One region of the Paraburkholderia gardini genome, then DNA from elsewhere that is predicted to be linked to it. Evidence: predicted binding sites of a transcription regulator. Region 1 holds the regulator's gene; each other region holds the start of a gene.
The links. Region 1 encodes LexA, which represses DNA repair genes until DNA is damaged. Its sites were predicted from a motif close to ACTGTATNNNNATACAGT; they were not measured.
Positions count from the first base shown of each region.

Region 2: a site for LexA is predicted at 2,706-2,723, ahead of recA (recombinase RecA). Genes of this name have one in related genera too.
Region 3: a site for LexA is predicted at 2,721-2,738, ahead of imuA (translesion DNA synthesis-associated protein ImuA). Genes of this name have one in related genera too.

Region 1 is NZ_CAJQZB010000005.1:100,111-106,347, reverse strand. Features, by position in the region: gene LPA37_RS05885 (hypothetical protein) at 1-6, shown strand, start outside; gene LPA37_RS05880 (ABC transporter permease) at 57-887, opposite strand; gene nodI (nodulation factor ABC transporter ATP-binding protein NodI) at 975-1,961, opposite strand; gene LPA37_RS05870 (universal stress protein) at 2,146-2,610, shown strand; gene LPA37_RS05865 (DUF2939 domain-containing protein) at 2,643-3,299, opposite strand; gene LPA37_RS05860 (hypothetical protein) at 3,416-3,757, opposite strand; gene lexA (transcriptional repressor LexA) at 3,777-4,427, opposite strand; gene LPA37_RS05850 (sulfate ABC transporter substrate-binding protein) at 4,721-5,761, shown strand; gene cysT (sulfate ABC transporter permease subunit CysT) at 5,936-6,237, shown strand, end outside.
Region 2 is NZ_CAJQZB010000002.1:291,259-297,495, forward strand. Features, by position in the region: gene LPA37_RS03215 (sensor histidine kinase) at 150-1,706, opposite strand; gene LPA37_RS03220 (response regulator transcription factor) at 1,789-2,574, opposite strand; gene recA (recombinase RecA) at 2,803-3,876, shown strand; gene recX (recombination regulator RecX) at 3,884-4,639, shown strand; gene LPA37_RS03235 (DUF2889 domain-containing protein) at 4,773-5,474, shown strand; gene sucC (ADP-forming succinate--CoA ligase subunit beta) at 5,533-6,237, shown strand, end outside.
Region 3 is NZ_CAJQZB010000016.1:102,171-108,407, forward strand. Features, by position in the region: gene metC (cystathionine beta-lyase) at 1-154, opposite strand, end outside; gene LPA37_RS13585 (LysR substrate-binding domain-containing protein) at 260-1,255, shown strand; gene LPA37_RS13590 (cation transporter) at 1,865-2,506, shown strand; gene imuA (translesion DNA synthesis-associated protein ImuA) at 2,841-3,536, shown strand; gene LPA37_RS13600 (Y-family DNA polymerase) at 3,466-4,929, shown strand; gene LPA37_RS13605 (error-prone DNA polymerase) at 4,935-6,237, shown strand, end outside.

The DNA.
Region 1 (6,237 bases):
GACTGAGCGCCGGCACCATCCGCTTCATCGCGCCTTAGGTGTAATCGGGTCCGGATTCAGCGCATCATGCGGCGCCGGAACAGCACGGAAGCCAGGATGAACGGCACGATCACATACGCCGCCAGCACGCCGACGTGCAACGCGACGCCTTCCAGCGGCCGGCCGAGCATCACCGGCCGGATCAGATCCACCGCGTGCGCAAGCGGCAACAGCAGCGTCACCTGCCGCGCGATTGCCGGCAACTGTGCCACCGGAAAGAACACGCCGGAGAGCAGCATCATCGGCGTGAGCGCGAGCGTCTGATAGAACATGAAAAAATCGTACGACGGCGCGATCGCCGTCACGATCATCGCGAGACTCGCGAACGCGAGGCCTGTCAGCACAATGACGGGCAGCGCGATCAGCATCGACGGAAAACTCGCATAGCCGAGCACGCCTGCCACCAGCATGATCGCAGCGCCAGACAGCACGGATTTGCTGGCCGCCCAGATCACTTCACCCAGCACGATATCGCCGAGCGTCAGCGGCGTATGCATGATCGCTTCCCACGTGCGTTGTACATGCATGCGCGAAAAGCCCGAATACATCGACTCGAAACTCGCCGACATCATCACGCTCGATGCGACCGTGCCCGCGGCGAGAAACGCGATGTACGACACGCCGTCGACGTGTCCCACCATCAGCCCGAGTCCGAGGCCAAGGCCGAACAGATAGATCATCGGATCGGCGAGGTTGCCGAACATCGACGCCACGGCGAGCTTGCGCCACACCAGATAATTGCGGCGCCAGACGGCGATCCAGTTCACCGCGTTCGCGGGCAGCGCGGCGAAGCCTTCGTGCAGCCGGGAAGGTTTTGCGGAGGATGATTCGTAACTGCGTGCGTCCATATCTGTCGGGTGAATCTCTTTGCCTGTGCTACCAGTGGGTTAGCCGGTTTGCGTGTGAAGCCGAAGCGGCTGCTGTGCTCATGTGCGTCAGTCCTGCATCTCGCGGCCGGTGAGCCGCAGAAAGACGTCTTCAAGATTGGCCGGTCGATGCAGATAGCGCAGATCAGTCCGCTGTCTGAGCCTGGCATGCACGGGCTGCGGATCGTCGACGTAGCAGAACAGCGTCTCGCCGCTGATTTCCGTGCGCACGGCGAGCGGCGTGAGTTCGTCGCGCAGCGTCGCGGGGTCCGGGCCGTAAATCTCGATCACATCGCAACCGATCTCCGATGCGATCAGCTCGCGCGGCGCGCCTTCCGCGATCTTGCGGCCTTCCTCGATGACGCACACGCGGTGACACAGCCGCTCGGCCTCTTCCATGAAGTGGGTGGTGAGCAGGATCGTCTTGCCGCGCGTGAGCAGCGAACGCAGCCGCTCCCAGATTAGATGTCGCGCCTGCGGGTCGAGACCAGTGGTGGGCTCGTCCATGATCAGCACGTCGGGATCGTTGACGAGCGCGCGGGCCAGCGTGAGACGTCGCTTCATGCCGCCCGAGAGTTCGCCGACGCGCGCGTCGGCCTTGCTTTCGAGCCGCGCGAATTCGAGCAGCGACGGCACGAGATCGCGCGTCTTTACCGCGCTCAGGCCGAAGTAGCGGCCGAACACCAGCAGATTCTCGCGGACGGTGAAATCGGGATCGAGATTGTCGAACTGCGGTACGACGCCCACGCGCATGCGCGCGTAACGCGCCCGCGACGGGATCGGCTCACCGCAAAGACGGATCGTGCCCGCATCGGGTGCGGCGATGCCGAGCAGCATGCGCAGGGTCGTCGTCTTGCCGGCGCCGTTCGGGCCGAGCAGGCCGAAACACTCACCGGCGCGCACGTGGAACGAGAGGCCGTCGACGACGGTCTTATCTCCATAATGCTTCTTCACGTCTTCGAATTCGATTGCAGCGGCTGACATGGGACGAGACCTGCTCCGTTCGTTTCGAGCCTGCGTTGAAAAACGCCCGCGACGCCTGCGAGGCGGGGGCAGGCTATTCTAAGGGCATCGCTGGCGATGCGCTGGGCGTCATGGCACAGCGCCGGGGCATCTTTTGCACTGCGGCAGGGCATCAAATGCGGTGGCGACGCACCTGGCGTTTTCCATCCCTTGCAACCTGAATTGCGGCGCACCATGATTGAAGTGAAGCCGCGATCGACGCGGATGGGAGATGACCATGGCGAGCTACCAAAAAATCCTGCTGTGCTACGACGGCTCGCGCGAAGGCCGCAAGGCGCTGCGTTGCGGCGCTGACCTTGCACTGGACCTGAAGGCCGAAACGCACCTGCTGTCGGTCGTCGACATGCGCTCGAGCATCGCGCAGAGCGCGGGTTTGCTCACCGATGTCGCCTGTGGCCGTTTCGAAGACACCGCCCGCGACATTCTCGAGGAAGGCGTGAACTGGCTCACCGAACGCGGCGTTCAGGCGCACGGGCATTTTGCGTTCGGGAATCCGATCGATGAAATCGCCAGTCTGGCGAACCAGTTGCAGGTCGACCTGGTCGTGGTCGGCCATCGATGCCGTACCGGCCTTTCGCGATGGTGGATGGGCGCGGGCAACACGCCGCTGCTGGATCGTGTCTCGTGCAGCATCCTGGTTGCGTGTTCTTCAGTGGCGGAGCAGCAACAGGCGGCTGCCTGAGGCTCCACCCGATCTCGGGGTAGAGACGCTGTTCAGCCGTTGAGATCGACGGCGGACAGCTTCCACGAAAAGAGTCCATCGCGGCGCAGGATCGCGGAATAGCGCGTATCGCCGACGCCGTGCTGATACGTGACGACGAACTCGTTGATTCCGCGATAGCCCGCGGTAGTTTGCGGCGGCTGGGGCGGCGTCTGCTGGACCACGGTTGAAGATGCGGGCGCCGTTGCCGTTCCAGCCGACGGTGCGTCCGTCTGACCACCCGTTGCGCCATTCGCCACCGGGCCAGCCGGCTCGGGCGGCCGTTCGCCGGGTTCGCCGCGCGGCGGCATGCCATTCAGCAATGCGGCGACGCCATCTGGTGTCGCGTACGCGTCCACCAGCGGACCAATCAATGCAACGCCGATCATTGCGCCGATCGCGGCAAGCGGATTGCCGTTGTGTTGCGCATCGAGCCGCCGTGCGAGCAGGCCGGTGACCTGCTGCTTCAGGCTGTCGCGCAGCGCCGGAAAGTCGACGTATTCATTGACCGTTTCGGCATCGCGTGCGTCGGCGGCACGCTTCAGGCGATCGAGCGCGACGTAAGGCGACGCATAACCATACCCAAGCGCAGCGATAACAGCGACAACAACGATCGTGATCACGAACGCGTGGAAGGGCCGTCGGTTTCGTGTGGGTATCAGAACACTCATAAGTTGCGGTCAACGTTAAATGTTATTTAACGTTGACCGCAACAAAGCGGAAACGATCCCTTGTGACGCGCCACACAGCGACACAGCCGCGGGAAACCGCTCTCGCGCGCCTTCAGTTATTCGAACAGCGCGCCTTGCATCGCCGCGCTTTCTTCGGCGATGCAGCGATCGATCATGCTGCATACGGCGTCGACCGTTCCCACCATGATGAGTCGTGACGGCCCGTGATACACGCGCACCGGGGCGCGGCGCCCCGGCTCCGCATTCAGCCCGGAATTCAGCGAGACACGCGCAAACGCCGGCATTGCGGAAGGCAGCGTGGGCGTTTCTGTCGTTGCGTCACGCTCGAACAGCGACGGCGCATGGAGAACGTCGAGCGCCCCGCACGGCACCAGGTTGCGCAGATGACGCAGACGTCCGAACTGACGGAAAGGGAGCAGGCGGGCAAGACGTTCCATGTAACTCTCCAGGCGAAGTTCAGAATTCAGTCGGGCGGATCAGCCCGACTGCAATGCCTTCGAGCGCGAATTCCCCGCTGCCGGCCTGAACAAAGATGTTGTCGTAATCGGGATTCTCGGCGATCAGTTCGATACCGTCCGGCCGGCGCTTCAGGCGCTTTACCGTCACGTCGTCGCCGATCCGGGCCACGATGATCTGCCCGTCTTTCGCTTCGCTCTTCTTCTGGACGGCGAGCAGGTCGCCGTCGAAGATGCCCGCGTCGCGCATCGACAGCCCGCGGACCTTCAGCAGGTAGTCTGGCTTGCTCGAAAAGAGCGCCGGGTCACATGCGTAATGCTGCGAGATATGTTCCTGCGCGAGGATCGGGCTACCTGCTGCAACCCGGCCGATCAGCGGCAGCGACAGCTGCATGATGCTCGAGTGGGGCAGCGTGAACTGATAAGGGCTGTCATCCGAACCCAACAGCAGACGGATGCCACGCGAGGCGCCCGCTGCAAGCTCGATCACGCCTTTGCGCGCCAGCGCGCGCAAATGTTCTTCCGCCGAGTTCGCCGAGCTGAAACCGAGTTCGGCTGCAATCTCCGCGCGGGTGGGCGGGAAGCCGGTGCGTTCGATCGCCCGGCGGATCAGATCGAAAACCTGCTGCTGTCGTGCGGTGAGTTTGGTCATGGCGCCACTGTATGGATGAACAGGTGACTGTATTTTTATACAGTAATCCGCACATTTCAAGCTTTACTTTAAGTTCGCCCGGACCGGCGCCGCTGGAACGGCGTTTTTTGACGCTATTGCACCCGGATTCGTGCCGCAACACCGCGCCGGGCGGTCGTTACCACTTTTAAGTATTAAAAAATGAAGAACAATTATTTTTAATGATGAAGGCCGTTCGATAGACTGCCTCTCAATCGATGCAAAGCAACGCACACACGCCGCAATAACGAAAGAACAGACCGGAGAATTCGTCAATGAACAGCAGCACGGGGCTGGCAGGCAGGACACGACAAATCGTTACGGCGCTCGCGCTGGGCGTCGCGGCAGCGGCCGGTTTCGCCGCTCAGGCGCACGCAGCGGATGCGACGACGTTGTTGAACGTCTCATACGACCCAACACGCGAGTTGTATCAGGACATCAACCAGGCGTTCGGCAAGGAATGGAAGGCGAAGACCGGCGAGCAGGTCACGTTCAAGCAGTCGCACGGCGGCTCGGGCGCCCAGGCGCGCTCGGTGCTCGACGGGTTGCAGGCCGACGTGGTGACGCTCGCGCTGGCTTACGACATCGACGCGCTGGCCGCCAAAGGGCTTATCGACAGGAACTGGCAGAAGCGTCTGCCGGACAATGCGTCGCCGTACACCTCGACGATCGTGTTTCTCGTGCGCAAGGGCAACCCGAAGCACATCAAGGATTGGGACGATCTTGTGAAGCCCGGCGTGTCGATCGTGACGCCGAACCCGAAGACATCGGGCGGCGCGCGCTGGAACTATCTGGCCGCGTGGGCCTATGCCGAACATCAGCCGGGCGGCAACGCCCAGAAGGCGAAGGAGTTCGTCAGCAAGCTCTACAAGAATGCAGGCGTGCTCGATTCCGGCGCACGCGGCGCGACGACGAGCTTCGTGCAGCGCGATATCGGCGACGTGCTGATTGCGTGGGAAAACGAGGCGTTCCTGTCGATCAAGGAATTCGGCGCGGACAAGTTCGAGATCGTCGTGCCTTCGGTGAGTATCCTGGCTGAACCGCCGGTCGCGGTGGTCGACAAGGTCGTCGATAGACATGGCACACGCAAGCTGGCCGAGGCGTATCTGAACTTCCTGTATAGCGAGGAAGGCCAGGAGATCGCCGCGAAGAATTTTTACCGGCCGCGTTCGGACAAGGTGCCGGCCGCGCTGACGGCGAAGTTTCCGAAGCTGAAGCTCTACACCGTCGACGACAGCTTTGGCGGCTGGGCCAACGCCCAGAAGACTCACTTCGCGGACGGCGGCGTCTTCGATTCGATCTATCAGCCGCAGTGAAGCCGTTCCCTCGCGATGTATGAGCATGAGGATCAGCAGTAAGGCCAGAAAGGCGTGCCCGTCGGGTGCGCCTTTCTGACTGGATGGGCCCCTGAGTTTCAATCCGGCTGAACCCGCCTTCACCTGTTTCGAGCGTGAATTGAAAGCGGTTTTAACCCCGAACGAGCATCCAGCATGACGACGTTGACCTTCCGCAAGCCGAGCGCGTTACCCGGCTTCGGCCTGACACTCGGTATCACGGTGGCGTATCTGAGCCTCGTGGTGTTGATTCCGCTTGCGGCGACCTTCCTGAAAACCGCGACGCTCGACTGGCCGCAGTTCGTGCGCGCCGTGACGTCGCCGCGCGTGCTCGCGTCGTACCGGCTGACATTCTTCGCCGCGCTGGGCGGCGCGCTGATCAATGCCGTATTCGGCTTTCTGGTGGCGTGGGTGCTGGTGCGCTATACGTTTCCGTTCAGACGTCTCGTCGATGCGGT
Region 2 (6,237 bases), on a different contig from region 1:
TACTGCCTACTGACGCTTGTCCCGTAAATAAGAGCGCTGCGCCTGAAGCTCAATGTCCGTCTACATTATCCAATATGGTGTCAAGATCGTTCAATGTGGTGGCAATTGCGCGAATTGGTGGGGTGCGGTGCTTGCCGGAAAGCCGTCAGTTAGGGTAAGTCCCGGGCGCGTTCCAGCAATCTCAGGCTGACACGCACGAGCGTCCCCGCGAGCCTTGGCGCGGTTTGATAGACGTTGTCCCCGATCGTCAGGGTGCCGCCGTGCATCGTCGCGATCTCGCGGACGATGGCGAGGCCGAGGCCGCTGCCATCTCCCTCGCGACCGAGAATCCGGTAGAAGCGCTCGATCACCCGGTCGCGCTCGGTGGCCGGAATGCCGATGCCGGTATCTTCCACTTCGAGGTGCACGAGTCCCACGGCGGGTTCGGGTTTGACGCGCACGGTGACGCGCCCGCCTTCGGGCGTGTAGCGGATCGCGTTGTCGATCAGGTTCGACAGCATTTCGCGCAACATCACGAGATTGCCGTCCACCTCGATGCGCCCGCCGTCGGGTGCGTCGATATCGTCGGGGCCTTCGTAGCCGAGGTCCATCTGCCGGGCGAGGGCGGCCTGAACCCAGTCGCGCACGGCGTTGCGGGCCACTTCCGTGATTTCGACCGGGGTGAAGATCTGCCCGGACATCCGGTTTTCCGCCCGCGCGAGCGCCAGCAACTGCGTGACGAGCCGCGCGGCGTGCTCCGAGCTGGTCGCGATCTGTTCGAGCGAACGATGCACTTCCGCCGGCGCATCCTGCCGCAGCGCCAGTTCCGCCTGCGTGCGCAGACCGGCGAGCGGCGTCTTCATCTGATGCGCGGCGTCGGCGATAAAGCGCTTTTGCAGCTCCATGTTCTGTTCGAGGCGGGTCAGGAGGTCGTTGAACGACGTCACGAGCGGCTCGATTTCCGGCGGCGCGCGTCGGGCTTCGAGCGGCGACAGGTCGTCTGGACGACGCGCGCGGATGTTCGACTGCAGCGCGTGCAGCGGCGCGAGCCCGCGCGAGAGCCCGAACCACACCAGCAGGATCGCGAGCGGCAGGATCACGAACTGCGGCAGGATCACGCCTTTGATGATGTCGTTGGCAAGCTGGCTACGCTTGTCGAGCGTTTCGGCCACCTGCAGCAACACCGGCTGGGCACCGGGCATCTGCGGAAACTCGACGGTCGTGTACGCGACGCGGATGTCGTTGCCGCGCAGCACGTCGTCGCGAAACGCGACGATGCCCGGTTGCGGCCGGTCTTCCTCGTGCGGCAGCGGCATGTCGCGGTCGCCGCCGACCAGTTCGCCGCGCGTGCCAAGCACCTGGTAGAACACGCTGTCGATGTTGTCCGTGCGCAGGAAATCGCGGGTCGAATCGGGCAGCGACAGTTCCGCGACGCCGTTCACCGGATGAATCTGCCGCGCGAGCACGTAGGCATCGGTTTCGAGCGCACGGTCGAACGGGCCGTTCGCGATGGATTTGGCGACGAGATAGGTGACCGCCAGACTCATCGGCCACAGCAGCAGCAGCGGCGCGAGCATCCAGTCGAGAATTTCGCCGAAGAGCGAGCGCGGACGGGCTGCGGCAGCGGCCTCGCTTTCGTCGGGCGGGGCGAAGGGGTTGGCGTAGCGGGCGTCGCGGGCTTCGTCGTCGAGAGCCGTGGCGGATGCGCCTGGCGAACCCGGCGACATGCTTTGTCCGGTTTGCGCCCGTGGCGCCGGCACTTCGGCGTGATGCGCGGCGGCGTGCTCGTGGCGAGCGGGCATGCGGGCCTTACTTGAAGTAGTGGCTCGCGGGCATCGCGCCCGGAGCGGGCGCGGCGGTTGCGGCGGCTGTTGCTGAAGGTGTCGCCGGTGTGGCAGCGGCTTCGCCGGCTGCCGGCGCCAGTGCCGGTGCGGCCTTTTCGAGGCAGTAGCCGAGTCCGCGTACGGTGATGATGCGCACGCCGCTCGGCTCGATCTTCTTGCGCAGCCGGTGAACGTAGACCTCGATGGCGTTATTGCTGACTTCCTCGCCCCATTCGCACAGGTGATCGACGAGCTGTTCCTTCGACACCAGCCGGCCGATCCGCTGCAGCAGCACTTCCAGCAGGCCGAGTTCGCGCGCCGACAGGTCCACGACCTGCTCGTTCACGTACGCGATCCGCCCAACCTGGTCGAACGACAGCGAACCATGTTTCACGACGGTCGGTCCGCCGCCCGCGCCGCGGCGCGTGAGCGCCCGCACACGCGCTTCGAGCTCGTTCAGGGCGAAAGGCTTGGCCATATAGTCGTCGGCGCCGAGATCGAGGCCCTTCACACGTTCGTCGACGCTGTCCGCGGCCGTGAGAATCAGCACCGGCATGTTCGAACTGCGCGCCCGCAGGCGCCGCAGCACCTCGAGCCCGGACAGGCGCGGCAGGCCGAGATCGAGGATCAGCAGGTCGAATGTCTGCATCGAAAGCGCGGTATCGGCCTCGACGCCGTTCTTCACGTGATCGACGGCATAGGCCGACTGGCGGAGTGATCGGACGAGACCGTCCGCGAGTATGCTGTCGTCTTCGGCAATGAGAATTCGCATGAGGCGTTGAGGCTCTGGCATTGCCCGCGTCGTGGTGTCGCCCGGCGCGCGGCGGTCTCCGAAACAATCGTGGTGGTTGGGCTGGCGTTGCGCACGCATCGAAATGAATGCGAAACGCGCTTGCCAAAACCACTGTTTTTTTATACAGTGTCTGCGTTTAGAGCGCCGTCCGCAAAAACGGACCGCAACCCTGCGTCAGACGCCGTTCATCATAGCAAAGGACGATTCATGGAAGAAAGCAAGAAAGGCCCGGCTGGACTGACTGCTGAAAAGAGCAAGGCACTGGCAGCCGCGCTCGCGCAGATTGAAAAGCAGTTCGGCAAGGGGTCGGTCATGCGGCTCGGCGCAGGCGAGGTTGCCGAAGACATCCAGGTGGTCTCCACCGGATCGCTCGGCCTCGACATTGCATTGGGCGTCGGTGGTCTGCCGCGTGGTCGCGTCGTCGAAATCTACGGTCCGGAATCGTCGGGTAAAACCACCCTGACGTTGCAGGTCGTAGCCGAAATGCAGAAACTGGGCGGCACGGCAGCGTTTATCGACGCGGAACACGCGCTTGATATTCAATACGCAGCCAAGCTCGGCGTGAACGTGAACGATCTGCTGGTTTCGCAGCCGGATACCGGCGAACAGGCACTCGAAATCGCGGACGCACTGGTGCGCTCGGGTTCGATCGACATGATCGTGATCGACTCGGTCGCGGCACTCGTGCCGAAGGCTGAAATCGAAGGTGAAATGGGCGACTCGCTGCCGGGTCTGCAGGCGCGTCTGATGTCCCAGGCGCTGCGCAAGCTCACCGGTACGATCAAGCGTACGAACTGTCTCGTGATCTTCATCAACCAGATCCGGATGAAGATCGGCGTGATGTTCGGCAACCCGGAAACCACAACGGGCGGCAACGCACTCAAGTTCTACGCGTCGGTGCGTCTCGACATCCGCCGTATCGGCTCGATCAAGAAGAACGACGAGGTGATCGGTAACGAAACGCGCGTGAAGGTCGTCAAGAACAAGGTGGCGCCGCCGTTCCGCGAAGCGATCTTCGACATTCTTTATGGCGAAGGCATTTCGCGTCAGGGCGAAGTTATCGATCTCGGCGTGCAGGCAAAGATCGTCGACAAGGCCGGCGCCTGGTACAGCTACAACGGCGAGCGCATTGGCCAGGGTAAGGACAACGCGCGCGAATTCCTGCGTGAGAATGCGGACATCGCGCGCGAAATTGAAAACCGCATCCGCGAATCGCTTGGTGTGAACACGATGGCAGACATCGCCGTGGTCAGCGCCGAAATCGCGGGCGAAGAAGAGTAATCGTCGCGTGATACGCAAGGGCCGGTCTGCACCGCAGTTTGATTCGCAGCCTGAACCACGGTCTGCTCGACGTGCAGGGCAAGATGCGGACGGCCCGCAGGAAGACGACTCGTTCGAGTCGTTTGATGCACATGATCGCGCGGCAGGGCGTCGTTCGTCGGCTTCAAATTCCGCCGGTGCCTTCGCTTCAGATTTCACCTCCGAAAGCGACCCGGCACCCGCGGAGCCCACTTACTCGCGCTCGCGTCGCGCGCCGGGTGACCCGCCGCCTGCCGGCAAAGACCGCTCCGCCAACGCCAAACGTCCCGTGCGCTCGCTGAAAGGGCGTGCTCTCGGCTATCTGTCGCGTCGCGAATACAGCCGCGCTGAACTTGCCCGCAAGCTCGCTCCGTTCGTCGAAGAAAACGACAGCGTCGACGCGCTGCTCGACATACTGGAAACCGAAGGCTGGCTCTCCGATTCGCGCTTCGCCGAAAGCCTGGTCCACCGCCGTTCATCGCGTATGGGCGCAAGCCGCATCGTCAATGAACTGAAGCAGCACGCGGTCGGCCAGACGTTGATCGAAGAGGCGAGTGCGCAGTTGCGCGAAACCGAACTTGCCCGCGCGCAAGGTGTCTGGCGCAAGAAATTCGGCCATGTTCCTGAAACGCCCGCCGAGCGCGCGAAACAGGCGCGTTTTCTGGCTGCACGCGGATTTTCGGGCGCAACGATCGGCAAGATCCTGAAAGGGATGGACGAAGACTGGGCCGAAGGCGGCGAATAGCCCGCTAATCGTATTTCAGGTCGCGACGCGTTGGCCCGGGCGAGGTTGCCGCAGGGTAGCCGTACACGAATAATGTCAAATACCCAGTATGCTAAAATTCGCTGGTTTCCCAATCCGGCCTTAACTCTCTCGCATGCCGCTTTCCCCGCCAGTTTCCCGTCGGTTGCGCCATCGCCGCGCAATATGTGCGGAAGCCTATGAGCGCGAGGACGGGCTGTGGGACATCGAGGCATGCCTCACCGACGAAAAGCCACGCGATGTGGTGCTTGCGTCGGGCGTCCGGCCCAACGGTCTGCCGATCCATGAACTCTGGCTCCGCATTACGATCGATCGCAAGCTCAACGTCGTCGACGCCGAAGCGTCGTCCGACTGGGTGCCCTATCCGGGCATCTGCCAGACCGCCACTCCCGCCTATCGGGCCCTCATCGGGCTCAATCTGTTCAACAACTTCCGTCGCGATGCCAACCGTTTACTGGGTGGCACCGCCGGCTGCACGCATCTCACCGAGTTGTGCGCGGTCATGCCCACGGCCGCCATCCAGGCGTTCGCGGGCGATGTCTGGAACACGAACAGCGGCGCGCCCGGCGAGAAAGCAGCAGACGCAGATCCGGCCCGCGGCGCCAGCGAGCCTGTATCCGCGGATGAACAGGCCGGCAGGCCGGCAACGGAATCAACCGACAAACCGCCTTTCCAGCTCGGTCGCTGCCACGCGCTGCGATTCGACGGTGAAGCGGTGCAGCAGTTTTATCCGCGCTGGTACGGCCGCGCGCCGCGAGCAGAGGAGCGCGCGGAAGGTGCATCCGACGGACAAGCCGCGCGAGCGGCGCGTCGTTGAACAGCGATAAAAGCGGAAACGAAGTTCAATCCAACTCTCAGACTGAAGGGAATCACGCATGAAGATTCACGAGTACCAGGGTAAGGAAATCCTGCGGAAATTCGGCGTCGCGGTACCGCGCGGCAAGCCGGTCTTCTCGGTGGATGATGCGGTCAAGGCCGCGGAAGAGCTCGGCGGCCCGGTTTGGGTCGTGAAGGCTCAGATCCACGCGGGTGGCCGTGGCAAGGGCGGCGGCGTGAAGGTCGCCAAAACGCTGGAACAGGTTCGCGAATACTCGAACCAGATCCTCGGCATGCAGCTCGTCACGCACCAGACCGGCCCGGAAGGCCAGAAGGTGAATCGTCTGCTGATCGAAGAAGGCGCTGACATCAAGAAGGAACTGTATGTCGGCCTCGTGATCGATCGCGTTACGCAGAAGATCGTCGTGATGGCATCGAGCGAAGGCGGCATGGACGTCGAAGAAGTCGCGGAAAAGACGCCTGAGCTGATCCACAAGATCGCGGTCGACCCGTCGACCGGCCTGAAGGACGCCGAAGCCGACGAACTCGCAACGAAGATCGGCGTGCCCGCCGCTTCGCTGCCGCAAGCACGCGCGATCCTGCAGGGCCTCTACAAGGCATTCTGGGAAACCGACGCATCGCTCGCCGAAATCAACCCGCTGATCCTGACCGGCGACGGCAAGGTCATCGCGCTTGATGCGAAATTCAACTTCGATTCGAACGCACTGTTCCGTCATCCGGAAATCGTCGCGTATCGCGATCTG
Region 3 (6,237 bases), on a different contig from region 1:
CGGTAATCCCGTAACTGAAACCGTCCGGCTGCCGCTCCTTGCGGCGCGCGAAGTCGGCCAGCGAATCGAACACGACGGTCGAGGCGCGCATGACTGCGGGCGAGAGGCTGCGAAACGGCTGATGAGCGGGCGGGTTCTGGTCGATGTCTTTCATAGCTGTCTTGAAGTGCCTTGGGAAGCGAAATTGATGAAATGAAGTTTACTTACCTGCGGGTTTGACTCAACATCAGAAATAATTAGGTCGATAAGCAGGGGTTATATGGGGATACGCGATATCGAAGTGTTCCGTGCGGTCATGACGGCCGGCAGCACGAGTAAGGCAGCGGGTCTGCTAGAGATTTCGCAGCCAGCCGTCAGTCAGGCGATCCGGCGCCTGGAAACAATGGCGGACTTCAAGCTGTTCGAGCGTGTGCGCAGCCGCCTCGTGCCAACCCAGGAAGCCATCGCGTTGATGCGCGACGTCGACCGGTATTTCCTTGGGTTTGAAGTCATCGAGCACCGCATCCGCAGTCTTCGCTCGTATGGTTTGGGACGGCTGGCGATTGCCTCGCTACCCGCATTGGGCACGGGATTTTTGCCGCGAGTCATTGCAGCATTCGACGCCGCCGCGCGCGACGTGCAGATCTCGCTACAGGTAATGAGCTCGCGCGAGGTTCACGAGAAAGTCTCGGCAGGGCAGGTGGATTTCGGTCTGATGTCAGACGAGATGTCCATGGCCGGTCTCGAGCATTCCGCGTTCGTCAGAATGCCCGGCGTGGCGGTGATGAGCGCGCGACACCCGCTCGCGGGGCGATCGTCCATCAAGGCGGCAGAGTTGGTAGATACGCCGTTTATCGCACTCAATCCCGAAGACAGCACGCGCTTGCGGCTGGAAACTCAACTGACCAGCTTGGGCATTGCGCTAAAACCGCTGGTCGAGACGCCCTACTCCCATACGGTCTGCGAACTCGCGCTCGCTGGGGTAGGAATCGGTCTCGCACATCCGATCGTTGCACTGGATTTTGTTGAACGTGGTCTGGTCGTCAAACCGATCGACATCGAAGCGGTCTTCACCGGCGTGCTCGTGTTCAGGCCCGGCACGCCGCTGGCCGAGAACGCCAGGCAGTTTCTACGTCAGATGCGGATGCAACTCGGGCTTGACCAGAAAGCGTTGGAGGTGGCGATGGCTGCTCCTGATCTGACGGGACAGAAGCCCCCCGCTTCGAACCAGACACGTCGCAAGAGCGTGTCGCGCGGTAGCGCGGCGAAGAAATAGGACGACGACGAACCGTCATGCGGCGAGCAAAAACGGCTCGGCAGGAACACAAGAAATTAAACAATGGACACTGTTCAGTCGCCAGCAAAAGCTATCTGGTCAATAAACTGTTGCTATATTCCAGCCCGCCGGTCACATGCAGTACCTCGTTATTATCGGGTCAATCCGGCGCGTGCCCAAGAGATCGCCCCCAGTGCGCACAGCACAGCACCGAATGAAGGTCAGACGGGCTATCCGCCCCTTTATCCCGCGATTTCTTCGCTCGCCGCAGCGTCGCTCCAATCTGACCGGCGATCTCCCGGATAGAGGGCGATTCAGGCGGAGCACTTGCCGAAGAGGTCGTTGCGTTATTGATTCCGGCCGCCGATAAATTTCGGATGCCTACGTTTGTTTAATTATGTTGGGGTACTCTCAAGAGACGGACTTTTTCGTACGCCGGAGCCGAAACTATCAGGTTGAAGCCCAAGAGTTGAGCCGCCACGTGTCAGACAATTTCAAGTCAAACTTCACCTTGAAGCAGTTTCGTTCCAAACCTGACGGCCGGCTGAGTTATCGACTGTCTCGGCAGTTTGATTCGTGATGCCACTCCACCCATTGAAAGATTCCACGATGAACAATCCCGATACCGCGAATGTTTGCGCTGCAAGCAACCAGTCTCGCGCGGGCTTGCTGCGGTGCGGCCTTAACCTCGAATACGTCACCCTTGGCTGGAATGTCGTAGGTGTGGTCGTAGTCGCCGTTGCCGCGCTACAAGCCGGCTCTGTGGCGTTGGCGGGATTCGGTCTCGATTCACTGATCGAAATCTTTGCGTCTGTGGTCGTCGTCTGGCACCTCACCGAGAGCAAGCGACATAACGAAAAGCTTGCCCTGCGCCTGATCGGTGTAGCCTTTCTCGCGCTGGCAGCCTATGTCATCGTTCAAACCGTATACATCCTTATCGCAGGTGGTCGCCCAGCTCCGTCTGTTCTCGGCATCGTGTGGCTTGCCGTGACAGTGCTTGCGATGCTGCTCCTGGCCTGGGGTAAGAAAGTCACGGGACGACAACTCGACAATCCGGTCTTGACCGCCGAATCGCGCGTGACCGTAATTGACGCCTACCTGGCAGGTGCCGTGCTCGTCGGCGTGGCCTTGAATGCCCTTCTAGGATGGTGGTGGGCTGACCCGCTCTCTGGACTGGTCATTGTCTACTACGCAATAACGGAGGGGATGGCCCATTGGCGCGAAGGCAGCAATGTCACCGGGCAGCAATGACTCGATTGTCCAGGCATCGCGTTGATCGGGTACCGCCGAGCTCGCCGCACATGACGACGAGCTACCGGTTGGGGGACGGCGTCCCATAGAAGCAAGAGGGCTTTCCAGCCAGGCCAGTCAATTTTTGACCTTCGACCCTGGCTAACTGCGCGGTAGTCCAACAAATTCCGTTTCCCGCAATACCGCAGCGGCTTTGGAATTTTGCGCTAGAATCACTGTATATCCATACAGTATTCAGCCAGCCGTTGCCATGACCCGCCCCGCCACCGTTACCGCGCAGATATGCCCGCCAGACGAGCGGACACGTTCTATCGATGCTCTGGTCGATGCGACTATGTATCCGGGCGTGGGGGGAATAATGCTCTGGCGCGGCTCCCAGCTTGCTGCGGGCGGAACGCGGGTGATTCCGTGCGGAAACGATGCGATGGCCTCCGAGTTGCCTGGTGGCGGTTGGCCAGTCGGGGCGCTCACAGACTTGCTGGTACAACAAGCCGGATGCGGTGAGTTGAGGCTGATGAGACCAGCTCTGGCCCTAAGTGACGCACGCCCGGTCATTTTGATCCAGCCGCCCCATCGTCTGCAGTTGAGCGCATTCGGGTGGTGGGGGATGACGGGGAAAAATCTCACTGTGTTACGTGCGACATCGACGGCCGATGCCCTCTGGTCTGCCGAGCAGGTGCTGCGAGCGGGAACGTGCGCGGTACTTGTCTTTTGGCAAAGTCACGCGAGGCCAGAGGCGTTGCGCCGGCTGCATTTAGCCGCTCAGACCGCGGAGACCCTCTTTGTAATGGTACGGCCGCTTGCGGCGGCGGCAGACTCTTCGCCTGCACCGCTAAGGCTGGCCCTGCGGTCAGCACGAGGTGGCGTCAACGTGGAATTCGTGAAGCGTCGCGGACCGAGGCGCGATGAACCCCTGTTCGTGCCGCTTACTCCTTCGCCTATCCTGAACCAGAACCGACATGCAATTGTGGATCGGAGTCCACCTCCCGTCGCTGTGCCTCGAAGTATTCCGGCCGATGTGGTCCTCTGAACCCGGCGCGGCGTTCGCCGTTGTCGAGCGGGAGCGGGTCGTCGCGTTCGATGGCGCCGCGCGCGCGGCCGGTGTACGTGCCGGCATGCGGCGCTCCGGCGTTCTGACGCTTGTGCCCGATGCTGAGGTTCGTGAACGCGACGTCGATCGGGAGCGGGACACGTTGAGTGCGCTGGCCACGAGCTTGATGCAGTTTTCACCCCAGATCACGCTCGCCGAAGAAAACTCTGTCCTCGTCGACGTGTCGGCGAGCCTCCGTCTTTTCGGGGGCATTCGCCCTTTGCTGCGTGCCATGAGGGGCGTCGCCAATGCAATAGGTGTGACTGCATCGTTCGCCGCAGCTCCAACGGGAGAAGGTGCCTGGCTGCTTGCCCGGCGCGGTGGTTGGGCGCTCTCTCACCGATCACTCCTGGGAAGACTGTCGCGACTGCCGGTCGTGCTACTGCCGCCCGCACGAAAATATGCAGAATGGTTCGCGGGCGTGGGCTGTCAGACGATCGGTGAGCTGATGCGGCTACCGCGCGCGGGACTAAAAAAGCGCTGCGGAATCGCGTTGCTTGACATGATTGACCGTGCAACGGGCGCTGCGCCCGAGGTATACGACTGGCTTGAGTTGCCGCCGGCGTTCTCCGCGCGGCTGGAGATGCCGGACCGCATCGGACATGCCGAGTCCTGTCTTTTTGCTGCGCGTCGGCTCATCGTCCAGATGACCGGCTGGCTCGTGAACCAGCAACTCGCCCTTGCGCGGTTCGAAATCCAGCTTGAGCACGAGCGCGGCCGCGCGGCAATTGAACCTACAACGATCGATATCGCGCTGGCCGAACCGACGTGGCACGAAGAGCATCTTGTGCGGCTGCTGCGTGAGCGCCTTTCGCGCGTCGAACTGGCCGCCGCAGTCATCGCCATCCGGATCGACGCGCGCGACGTGCAGCCGGCCGTTCCTGCATCCCGCTCGCTGTTCCCCGAACCAGGTGGGTCGCCCGCAGACCATGCCCGCCTGATGGAGTTGCTTGTCGCGCGGCTGGGTTCAGAAAACGTTCTGCGTCCGGCGCCTGCGGATGATCACCGACCTGAAGCAGCCGCCCGCTGGGTGCCGCTCACCGACGCGGCACGGTGGGCACCGCCGCCCGGCGACACACCGCGGCCGCTGTGGCTGCTGGAGGAGCCCGTCAAGCTGCTGGTGCGGGCACACCGGCCTTTCTATGCCACGCCATTACGCATGATGTCGCCAGGCGAGCGTCTCGAGGCGGGCTGGTTCGGGGGCGAACTCGTCACGCGCGACTACTTCGTTGCCGAATCGGACGACTTCGTCTGTTACTGGATCTATCGTGAACGGGTCGGCAGCCGCGACGATCAGGAAGCGCGCTGGTATCTGCATGGACTTTTCGGCTAACGACCATGGATACCGCTTCACCAGGCCTGCCCGGCTACGCCGAGCTGCAGTGCTGCTCCAACTTCTCATTCCTGCGGGGCGCGTCGCATGCGGAGGAGCTTTCGGCGCGTGCGGCTCAGCTGGGCTATGACGCCATCGCCGTCACCGACGAGTGCTCGTTCGCAGGCGTCGTGCGAGCCCACGTTGCAGCGAAGGAAGCGGGGATCAAACTGCTCGTCGGTACTCATTTTCATCTGACCAACGCCGATGGTACGCGTGCCGTCAGCCTGATCGCAATTGCGCAGAACCGTGAAGGGTATGGCAACCTTTCCGAACTGATCACGCTCGCCCGCACGCGTGCAACGAAAGGCGCCTACCTGTTAACTCCGCGCGATCTCGACCACGGCGAACCGCCATATTCTCATCTGCGCGGACTGCCTGACTGTCTGGTCATCGTCCTGCCTGATTTCCCGGCGACCGAGGCGCGCCTCGATGCGCAGGTTGAATGGGCATCGGCGACGTTCGCGGGACGGGCGTGGGTAGCGTTGACACTCCTCGCGCGGGCGATGGACGATATTCACCGGGACACCGTCGAAAGTGTGGCGAACCGTCACAACATGCCGGTCGTGGCCACTGGCAATGTGCTGATGCATGTGCGTTCGCGCAAGCCCCTGCAGGACACGCTCACATCAATCCGCGTCGGACGGCCAGTCGCAGAATGTGGCTTCGATCTTGCACCGAACGCCGAGCAGCATCTACGCTCCCGACTGCGGCTGGCTAACCTGTATCCGAGCCGTGCGCTCTCTGAAACGCTGAACGTCGCGGGGCGCTGTTCCTTCTCTCTTGACGAACTGCGATACGAATATCCCGACGAGCTGGTGCCCGATGGTATGACGCCCACCGCCTACCTGAGACAGGAGACCTATACGGGCGCACACAGGCGATTTCCCGCAGGTATCCCGCACGGCGTGCAGGAACAGATCGAACATGAACTCGCGCTGATCGCCGACCTGAAATACGAGCCGTACTTCCTGACCGTCTACGACGTTGTCCGGTTCGCCCGTGACACGGGAATTCTCTGCCAGGGGCGAGGGTCGGCGGCCAACTCCGCTGTCTGCTATTGCCTCGGGGTGACGGAGGTCGATCCCGCGCGCAGCAGCATGCTGTTTGAGCGGTTCATCAGCAAGGAGCGTGACGAGCCGCCCGATATCGATGTCGACTTCGAGCACCAACGGCGCGAGGAAGTCATCCAGTACATCTACGGAAAATACACGCGAACGCGCGTGGCGATCGCGGCGGCCGTCACGACGTATCGCCCGCGCAGCGCAA